Regions from separate parts of the Streptomyces sp. NPDC045778 genome, predicted to be linked through region 1. Evidence: riboswitches for the same ligand, from Rfam matches in the RefSeq annotation. Region 1 holds a riboswitch; the other holds the start of a gene.

Region 1 (4,988 bases):
CTGGTGGGCGTCCTGGACCAGGAAGGCGACTTCTGCCTCGTCAGCGGGCGCAGAGGCCGGGCGGCCCTGGGCGTCGATGCGGTCGTACCGGACGGTGGCGATGAACTCGCCGCCGATGGTGGCCGCGAGTCCGACGCGGTCCACGTGGTCGTGGTGCGTGAAGCGGTGCACGTCCTTGGCGGACAGGCGGGGGTAGGGCGCGAAGAAGCGGTAGTACTTCGACTCGTCCGAGACCTGCTCGAAGAAGCTGACCAGGCGGTCCGCGTCGGCGGCCGTGATGGGCCGGATGCGCGCGGTGCCGCCGTCGCGCAGCACCACGTCGGCCTCCCAGTGGGAGGGGTAGGGGTGCTGCTCCGCCGGGGCGGGGGCGGGCGCGGCACTGTCCGACGAGGGGTGCGCTGGGCCGTCCGCCGGGGTCTGCATGGGGCCAGGGTACGGGTCGCGCGGCCGCCTGGGCCGGGGCAATGTAGGAGGGGTCGAAAGGCGGTCGGGTGGCGGGCGGCGGGTCGTGGGGCAGCGCGGCCGCGGCCCTGCGGGAGCACCCGGGTCGGCATGAGACACTGGTCTAGACAAGTGTGAGACACCTGGAAGGGCAGCAACACATGGCTGAGCGCCGCGTCAACGTCGGCTGGGCCGAGGGCCTCCACGCCCGGCCCGCCTCCATCTTCGTCCGTGCGGCCACGGCCTCGGGCGTCCCCGTGACGATCGCCAAGGCCGACGGCAACCCCGTCAACGCGGCCTCGATGCTCGCGGTGCTCGGCCTGGGCGCGCAGGGCGGTGAGGAGATCGTGCTCGCTTCGGACGCCGAGGGCGCGGACGCCGCCCTGGACCGGCTGGCGAAGCTCGTCTCGGAGGGCCTTGAGGAGCTTCCGGAGACCGTCTGACACTGTCGGACACAGCGTGCCGGAGCCGCGCGGACCACTCGGTGGCCGCGCGGCTTCGTCGTGTGGTGGCGTTCCTGAAGAGCGCCCGCCGGCAAAAGCGCGGCGGGAATTCATGAGCCGGTGGCGTACCGCCGGTGGAACAAACGCGTCGGCCTCGCGGGAAAGCCGGGCGGGGAATTCCCACTCCGGTGTGCCGGGCTTTCACAGACACCGCGTATGACGTCCGGTACGCGTTGGTACGCACGTCCCGTATACGAGTCCTGTGTACGGGGTACGAGTCCTGTGTACGGGGTCCCTGTTAATTCCGTACGCCCACTTTGTTGACGGCGTGTTGCGAACCCCTCACACGCCCGGCGCGCGGCCGGTACGCGGACGCCGCGCGCTCGGCGTGCAGAAGCGTGAGCGCGCGGGCCCGGTCCGCGTCCTGGCGGGCGACCGCGTCGACGACCGCGCCGTGCCCCGCCCACAGCTCCGTGGCCGCGACCGGGGCGTCCGCCACGTACATCCAGGCGACCTTGTGGCGCAGCTGCGTGAGCAGGGCGATGAGGCCGGGGCTCGCGGAGGCCTGGGTGAGCGTCTCGTGGAACCAGCCGTCGAGCGAGCGCAGGTCCTCGCCGCCGCCGCGCCGGGCCCGCTCCTGGCCGAGCCGCACGAGGCCGCGCAGGACCTTCAGATGGGCGTCGGTGCGGCGCTGCGCCGCGCGGGCGGCCGCCAGTGGCTCCAGGAGCGTGCGGACCTCCAGGAGGTCGGCGGCGTCCTGCTCGGTCGGCTCGGCGACGCAGGCGCCCGCGTGCCTGCGGGTGACCACGAAGCCCTCGGCCTCCAGGGTACGCAGGGCCTCGCGCACGGGGACGCGCGAGACGCCGTAGCGGCGGGCGAGGAGTTCTTCGGTGAGCCGCGTGCCGCGTTCGTAGACACCGGAGACGATGTCGTCCCGGATGGCCGTGCAGACCGAGTGCGCGGGAACGCGCATGACGGACCTCCGCTTTAATGCCCGGGAAACGCGTCGCGCGACGCGTTGACGACGCTGGTGCGGCGACTCTTTGGTCGGTGCATGGACGGCCGCTGTATGGCCGCCGTATGGACGTGGTCACTACGGACTCTATTGCAGATGGCCGCGTTTTCCGATGGGGCGTCGGAATCCATGGATATCTTTTGGCCAAAGGTGTGCGCCGCGGCCCGCCGACAGCGAAAGCCCCGGCTCGGTGAGCCGGGGCTTTCGGGAAGTGCGCGGGGCGCGGCGGACGCTCGCGCCGCGGGCGGAGCGTCAGACGCTCACGCCGTGGGAGCGCAGGTACGCGATCGGGTCGATGTCCGAGCCGTAGTCGGCGCCGGTGCGGGCCTCGAAGTGCAGGTGCGGACCGGAGGAGTTGCCGGTGGACCCGGAGAGGCCGATCTGCTGGCCCGGGGTGACGGTCTGGCCGACGGTGACGCCGAGGGACGACAGGTGGCCATACTGGGTGTACGTGCCGTCGTTCATCTTGATCACGACGTTGTTGCCGTAGGCGCCGCCCCAGCCCGCCTCGACGACGGTGCCCGCGCCGACCGCCTGCACCGAGGTGCCGGACGCGGCGTGGAAGTCGATGCCGGTGTGGCTGCCGGAGGACCACATGCCGCCGCCGGCCTTGTAGGAGGTGGAGACGTACGAGCCGGCGACCGGGGCGACGTAGGCGTTCAGGCGCTTGCGCTCGGCGTCGCGGGCGGCGCGCTCGCGGGCCCGCTCCTTGGCCTCCTTCGCCGCCTTGACCCTGGCCTTGGCCTCGGCCTCCTTCTTCGCCTTCTCCTTGGCGGCGGCCTCGGCCTTGCGCTTCTGCTCGGCGGCCTTCTGGCGCGCGGCCTCTTCCGCCTTCTTCTGGGCGGCGGCGTCGTTGGCGGCCTGCTTCTGGGCGGCGGCCTGGGCGTCGATCTCGTCGGCCAGCGTGTCGTTGATGGCGATGGCCTGCGTGAGGCCGGTGCTCGCCTGGTCCGCGGAGGCGTCGGCGGCGAGCGCGGGAGCGGCGAGGCCCGAGATGACACCCGTGGTGGTGAGGGCGGCGACGCCCGCGGCGCTCGCGGTCGTGCGCGAGATGCGGCTCGGGCGGCGGTGCTTGCCGGTCGGGCGGATGAGCGCCATGAAGCGGCTGGTCCTTTCCTTCCTTCTCGCCTACCGGGTTAGCTGACGGGTTCGGAGCAGGAAGGTCTCCTACGGACTCCTCGCCTCGCGGCAAGGGGACCGATTCACCCCAGGGACGTGTGGGTCCCCGGCTCCCCTGGCTCACGCCGTACGGGGACTCGGCGATGACTGTCCGGTGCCACGGACGCGGCGTAGTGCCTGACGGACAGCCGCACTGACGCTAAACGCCTCATCTTTCAATCGACAAACGGATCCTGCCTTTTGTAGCGCACGCCACACGGCAGACACCCAACCTCCATGTCAATTCGGACATATGGCAGCATGCAGGGACCCCGGAGGCTTCCTGAGCCTCCGGGGTCCCTTGAGTTACGAGGCGTTCGTGCCGATATGCCCGCCGGGGCGGGTGCGCGGCAATCAGCCGGTGACGACCGTCACTTCACCGATGCCGAGGGCTCGCACGGGCTCCTCGATCTGCGCGGCGTCACCGACGAGCACCGTCACCAGGCGGTCGCTCGGGAACGCGCTCACGACGGCCGCGGTGGCCTCCACGGTGCCGGTCCCGGCCAACTGCCGGTACAGGCTCGCCTGGAAGTCGTCCGGCAGCTCCTGCTCGACCTGGTCGGCGAGCGTCGCGGCGACGGCGGCGGCCGTCTCGTACTTCAGCGGGGCCACGCCCACCAGGTTCTGCACGGCGACGTCGCGCTCGGCGTCCGTGAGGCCCTCGGCGGCGAGGGTGCGAAGGACCTTCCACAGGTCGTCGAGGGCCGGGCCCGTGTTCGGCGTGTCCACGGAGCCGCTGATGGCCAGCATGGCGACGCCCGGGGCGCCCTCCGGGGACCGCGGCGCCGCGGAGCGCAGCACCTGGCTGAAGGCGCGCACGCCGTACGTGTATCCCTTCTCCTCGCGCAGGACGCGGTCCAGGCGCGAGGTGAGGGTGCCGCCCAGGCAGTACGTGCCGAGGACCTGCGCCGGCCAGACGATGTCGTGCCGGTCCGCGCCCACGCGGCCGATGAGGAGCTGCGTCTGGACGGCGCCGGGGCGGTCCACGATGACGACGCGCCCGGTGTCGTCGGCGGTCACCTGGGGCATCACGTGCGGCTCGGCCGACCCGCCCGTCCAGGCGCCGAGGGTGTCGGTGAGGACGGCGTCGAGGTCCGTGCCGGTGAGGTCGCCCACCACGACGGCGGTGGCCGTGGCGGGGCGCACGTGCTTCTCGTAGAAGGCGCGTACGGCCGCGGAGTCGATGGCGGCGACCGTCTCCTCGGTGCCCTGGCGCGGGCGCGACATGCGCGAGGTGGCCGGGAAGAGCTGCTTGGCCAGCTCCTTGGCGGCGCGGCGCGCGGGGTTGGCGGTCTCGTGCGGGATCTCGTCCAGGCGGTTGCGGACGAGGCGCTCGATCTCGCCGTCCTCGAAGGCGGGCGCGCGCAGCGCGTCGGCCAGCAGGCCGAGGGCCTTCGGCAGGCGGGAGACGGGCACTTCGAGGGACAGCCGGACACCGGGGTGGTCGGCGTGCGCGTCAAGGGTGGCGCCGCAGCGGTCCAGCTCGGCGGCGAACTCCTCGGCGGAGTGCTTGTCGGTGCCTTCGGAGAAGGCCCGCGCCATGATCGTGGCCACGCCGTCCAGGCCCTGCGGCTCGGCGTCCAGGGGGGCGTCGAGGTGGACCTCGACGGCGACGAGCTGCTGGCCGGGGCGGTGGCAGCGCAGCACCGTCAGGCCGTTGGCCAGGGCGCCGCGCTCGGGGGCCGGGAAGGCCCAGGGCTTGGCCGTGCCGGCCTGGGGCTGCGGGTGGAACTGCATCGTCACAGACGTCTCAGCCTCGGTCACTTCGCCGCCTCCTCTTCCTGCTGGGTCTCGGCGGCTGCCTGGTGGGTGTCGGCGGCGTCCTGGGGGGTGCCGTCGGCGTCCTGGCGGGGGTCGTCGGCGGTCACGGGCTCGTAGACCAGGACGGCGCGGTTGTCCGGGCGCAGGCGCGCCTTGGCGACCTCCTGGAC
Region 2 (4,988 bases), on a different contig from region 1:
TGAGGTGGCCACCCGACTCTACGAACTGCTGGTGGGGGAGGGGTTCTCGGCGGTGCGTCCGGACGCCGCCGTCGTCTCGGTGCGCGCCCCGTCGCCCGATGCGGCGGTGCGCTGGGCGGCCGACTGCCGGGCCGCGGGTCTCGCCGTGGGGTGCTTCCGTCCGCCGTCGGTCCCCGACGGCGTCTCGCGGTTGCGGCTGACCGCACGAGCGGACCTGGGCGACACACAGCTCGCCGAGGTCGTCGATGTGATCAGCCGCACCGCGCCCTGACACCTGAGATCTGGCACCTGAGACCTGGGTCCAGGGTCCGGCGCGCTCACTCGGGCCTCACCTAAGGGCCGTGGGCCTTCATCGAAGGGCGTCGACGAAGGCTCCCCAGGCCGTGGGGGAGAAGAGCACGGCCGGGCCGGCCGCGTTCTTCGAGTCGCGCACGGCGAGCAGGCCCCGCACGGGACCTGAGCCGAGCGGAGCCGTCTCCACACAGTTGTTCATTCCGTTGCTGCGGCTGCTGCGCCGCCACCGCGCGTCCCTGAGAGACGTGCTGGAGGGAACGTACCGAGGCAGTGCAGTCATGGTGCCTCCTTACGCGCCGTCACCTAACCCGGCGATGAAATCCATTGAATCCTGAACGGAAAGCGCCTGTCCCTGAAGTGAGTTGAAGGCGTCGGTGTACGCCTGAAGGTCTTCTTTCCGTTCGAGGTAGAGGCTACTCGTCAAGTGGTCGAGAACTACTACATCCAGATCAGAAATGTTCGGAAAGGAGAGAATAACGAAAGGGCCGATCAGGCCGATGTGCTCACCAGAGGCGAACGGCAGCACTTGAAGCCGCACTTGAGGCAGCCGTGCCGCCTCCAGTAACCGCCGCAACTGTCCGGAAAGCACCTCCGGCCCGCCCACCTGCCGCCGCAGCACCGCCTCGTCCAGGATCACGCTCAGCCGCAGCGGCGGCTCGCTGCGCAACACGTCCTGCCGGGCGAGGCGCACCTGCACGAGGGCCTCGACCTGTTCCTCGGGCCGCCCGCCGAGCGCGGCACGTGTCACCGCGCGGGCGTACTCGGGCGTCTGCAACAGGCCGGGGACCACCGTGGTCTCCAGGGTGCGCACCCGGCAGGCCTGCGACTCCAGGCTGATGAAGTCGCGGTACGCGGGCGGCAGGAGCCCCCGGTAGGCGTGCCACCAGTGGTGGCGCCCGTGCTCGTCGTCCCCGCCCGCGAGCGCGACGAGCAGCTCCCGCAGATGCGGGTCCTGCACCCCGTACGCTTCCAGGAGGAGTCGTACGTCGGTGGCCTTCACGCCGCTGCGGCCCGTCTCGATCCGGCTCACCTTCGACTGGTGCCAGCCCACGAGCGAGGCGGCCTCGCCGCTCGTGAGCCCGGCCTCGGCGCGCAGCGCCCGCAATTCCGCGCCGAGCTTGCGACGGCGCACCGCGGGACCGTACTGCATGGCTGTCTCCTTCTGGGTCCTTCCGGAGGCCGGGGGTCGGCGCCACCGGTAGGGGACGGTAGAGGAACTGCCAGTGTTGCGCCCAAATACGGTCTGCCGTCGCAGAGTTCACCGCTTCGAGCGACAGATATATGCACATCTCGGTGGATCGGCGGGCGCGGCCCTCGCGAGAGTGGCAATCTGGCGCGAAGCACCAGCTCCGGGACGATCCTCGAGTACTTCCGCCACGCGTCGGAAGTACGGTCCCGGTGGGAAAGGGACGGCGCCGTCATGGCAGACCACCAGGAAGCATCAGTCACCCTGCCGAGCGACCCTGTCTCGGTCTCCACCGCCCGCAGGTACGTCGGGGACATCCTGACCGAGTGGGGCCTTCCGGCCGACGCCGACGTGGCCGACACCGTGCGGCTCATCGTCTCCGAGCTGGCCACCAACGCGGTGCAGCACACCCTCGGCCTCTCGCCCACCTTCACCGTGGACGTCCGGCTCGACCGCGACGAGCGGCTGCGCATCGGCGTCACGGACAGCCACCCGCGTTTCCCCAAGCGGCTGCCCGCCGCCGTCCAGCAGGACAACGGCAGAGGCATGGTCATCGTCCGCTGGCTCGCCGCCGAGTGCGGCGGCAGACTCACGGTCTGCCCCACGGACGAGGGCGGCAAGACCGTGTGGATCACGCTGCCGTGGTCGGTGCCGGTGCAGAGCTGACGCTCCCGCCGCGCGGGGTCAGCGCCGCCGGTCCGTGCGGCCGACGAGGCGGGGCAGCACGCCCCACAGCCCCCCGCACACCAGGAACGTGCCCACGGCCGCCAAAATGCCGTCCGTGCGGCCCACGGCCACGTCGACGACGAGCAGGACGGACCCGGTGAGCGCGAGCACGAGGACCGCGAGCCCGGTGGCGGCGAGTCGCGAGGACACCTGCACGATCAGTGGTTTGGCGCCGCGCCCGAACAGGGTGCGGTGCACCGCGGCGGGCGCCGTGAACAGCGCGGCAGCGAGCACCGCGAGCAGCAGCGTGATGACGTACGTGGCGCGCTGCACGGAGTCGAGGGTGGGGAAGCGTGGCGTGAAGGCGAGGGTGAGCAGGAACGCGAAGAGGATCTGCACACCGGTCTGGGTGACCCGCAGTTCCTGGAGCAGTTCGGAGAAGTTGCGGTCGGCCCGCTCCAGCGGGGTCTCGTTGCGCGTGTGCCGGGAACCGGTCGGTCTGGTCGTGCCCGTGGCATGGGGGTGATGGTCGGCCATGGTCCACGAGTATCCGCATGGGGCCGCTCCACTCCCGTCCTGACGGCGGGGCCGGCCGGGTGACGTCGGCGGGGGCGCTGTCGCGGCCCGTCGTCCGGGCCGCCGTCGGGGGTGGTGCCGCCGTCCGGGCCCTGACCGGACGGCGGCGAAAGGTGCTGGTGGAGCCCTGTGCGGGCGACGGCGCGGGCCCTGAGAAAGGCCGCCGCCCGCGGGCCGGGTCAGCGGACCCGGCCGTACCAGACCTGGTTGGTCCAGATCTTTTCGAGCCGCACCACGGTGCCTCGCTTCGGGGCGTGCCAGATCTTGCCCTTACCGGCGTATATGCCGACGTGGTAGACGTTCCGGCCGGAGTGGAAGAACACCAGGTCCCCGCGGGTGCGGCTGGCGGAGGACACCTTGCGGGTCTTGTTGTACTGCTGCTGGGCGGTGCGGGGCAGCTTCTTGCCCACGCGCTTGTACGAGTAGAGCGTCAGTCCGGAGCAGTCGAACCGGTTCGGTCCGACCGCGCCGTAGCGGTACGGGGAGCCCTTCTTGGACGCCGCGACCTTGAGCGCCTTGGTCCCGTGCGAGGTGGCCGCTTGTGCTTCCCCCGTGAGTCCGGGGGCCACGAGGGTGCCGCCCACGGCGGCGAGGGTGAGAGCCGAAGCCGTACTGGCCCTCGTCAGCAGCGACGGAACACGATGCAGCGCAGTCATGCGCAACCCTTCGTCAGCCGCCTGTGAAGGATGACCTGTCGGGTTCGGGCAGGCGAAGATGCCCGGCCGCGCGATGCGACTTCACCCCAAGGGCCTTCCGGACTTGCCGGACGGCCCGCCTTGCTGGGTCCTCCACTCCTGCCGGTGCACAGATGTCGACCGGGCATCCGGGCGGCGGCAGGACTCGGCGTCCGCTCGGATCGCCCCGCCGCCTGTGGCGGGGGCTTGTCGTCGGAAGGGATCTTCACCCGAGAGAGGCGAAAAAGCCGAGCCGGATCAGCGGTATGTGAGGCTCCTCACGGCTGACCCGTTCCGGTGGACAACGGCCGAATAGGGTCTAGGTCACACTCGGAGATGATTGCCCCATCAGCGCCGGAACGCCCGAATCCGGCTGTGGTGTAAGGGAGTTGCGCGACTTCGGGGGTCCGCCGGGACGATCGCCGATTACGCAGAAGGGGCGATCATCTCTGGTCATCTCCGGGGCAACCCCGGACTCGGGCCGACATCCGCGCACACCGGCAACGGACGGATGGCGCGGGCGCGCTGGGTCCGGGGCGCGTTCCACGGTGTCAGATGCGACCGGCGCACCGGGCTGCCAGGCCGAAAACGGAATGAGGTCTGGCTGGAAGTGTGGCACGGGACACACGGTCATGGGGGGTGAATCGGACTGAATCATGACGGACCCTCATCGTGTCGCCGGCGCCGGGCCCTCGGTCAATGCCCCGTCGGTGGCGGCATCGTCACGCGCGCGGCGCGCCGCTCGCCGTCCAGGACGCGCAGCGCACGCGCGAGCGTCGGCGCGTGCACCTCGCTCTCCCCACGCTGATGCATGAGCGCCAGCGCGTCCCGCAGTTCGGTCGCCCGGGTGACCAGCGCCTGCGCGGCGCGCAGGCCGCCGTAGGTGTGCTCGGCGCGGGCCGGGTTGATCCGGCCGAGGAGGTCGAGGACCGCCAGATAGGCGTCGACGAGGTCGCCCTCGGCGCGGGTCAGCGCGGGCAGCGGCGGCAGTTCCGGAAGCACCCCCCGCCTCACTCCGCGTCCGGGCGCGCGGCCTTGCGGCTCGGGACGACCCGGTCCACCAGACCGTAGGCGAGGGCGGCTTCGGCGTCGAGCACCGTGTCCCGCTCGATGTCCGCCGAGACCTGCCCGGGCGTACGCCCGGTGTGCCGGACGAGCATCTCCTCCAGGAGCGCGCGGGTGCGCCGCAGTTCCTCCGCCCGGATGCTCAGGTCGGTCGGCTGGCCGCGCACCGGCTCGGGCAGCGCGGGCTGCTGGAGCAGCACCCGGGCGCCGGGCAGGATCGCCCGCTTGCCGGGTGTGCCCGCGGCGAGCAGCACCGCGGCGGCGGACGCGGCCTGCCCGAGGCAGACCGTCTCCACCTCGCAGGAGGCGTACGCCAGCGTGTCGTAGATCGCCGTGGTGGCGCTGAAGTCGCCGCCGGGGGAGTTGATGTACAGCGAGATGTCCCGGTCCGGCGCCGCGTGCTCCAGGTAGAGGACCTGAGCCATCACGTCGTTCGCCGCGACGTCGTCGATCGGCGTGCCGAGGAAGACGATCCGCTCCTCCAGGAGCCTGGAGTACGGATCCCAGGTGCGCGGGCCCGAGCTGGT

Evidence for each region. Region 1 has a riboswitch for cyclic di-AMP ahead of AC07GB_RS22605 (M23 family metallopeptidase). Riboswitches for the same ligand answer to the same signal wherever they lie in the genome.
Region 2: another riboswitch for cyclic di-AMP. It lies ahead of AC07GB_RS20170 (C40 family peptidase); the one in region 1 lies ahead of AC07GB_RS22605 (M23 family metallopeptidase).

The regions. Positions count from the first base shown of each region.
Region 1 is NZ_JBWKJZ010000017.1:129,204-134,191, reverse strand. Features, by position in the region: gene AC07GB_RS22620 (bifunctional acetate--CoA ligase family protein/GNAT family N-acetyltransferase) at 1-423, opposite strand, end outside; gene AC07GB_RS22615 (HPr family phosphocarrier protein) at 603-884, shown strand; gene AC07GB_RS22610 (GntR family transcriptional regulator) at 1,183-1,857, opposite strand; gene AC07GB_RS22605 (M23 family metallopeptidase) at 2,152-2,997, opposite strand; cyclic di-AMP (ydaO/yuaA leader) riboswitch at 3,010-3,171, opposite strand; gene AC07GB_RS22600 (M16 family metallopeptidase) at 3,412-4,794, opposite strand; gene AC07GB_RS22595 (M16 family metallopeptidase) at 4,818-4,988, opposite strand, start outside.
Region 2 is NZ_JBWKJZ010000014.1:194,800-199,787, forward strand. Features, by position in the region: gene AC07GB_RS20145 (8-amino-7-oxononanoate synthase) at 1-271, shown strand, start outside; gene AC07GB_RS20150 (DUF397 domain-containing protein) at 350-574, opposite strand; gene AC07GB_RS20155 (helix-turn-helix domain-containing protein) at 584-1,444, opposite strand; gene AC07GB_RS20160 (ATP-binding protein) at 1,715-2,146, shown strand; gene AC07GB_RS20165 (DUF6328 family protein) at 2,165-2,683, opposite strand; gene AC07GB_RS20170 (C40 family peptidase) at 2,902-3,378, opposite strand; cyclic di-AMP (ydaO/yuaA leader) riboswitch at 3,382-3,535, opposite strand; gene AC07GB_RS20175 (hypothetical protein) at 4,093-4,398, opposite strand; gene AC07GB_RS20180 (ATP-dependent Clp protease proteolytic subunit) at 4,407-4,988, opposite strand, start outside.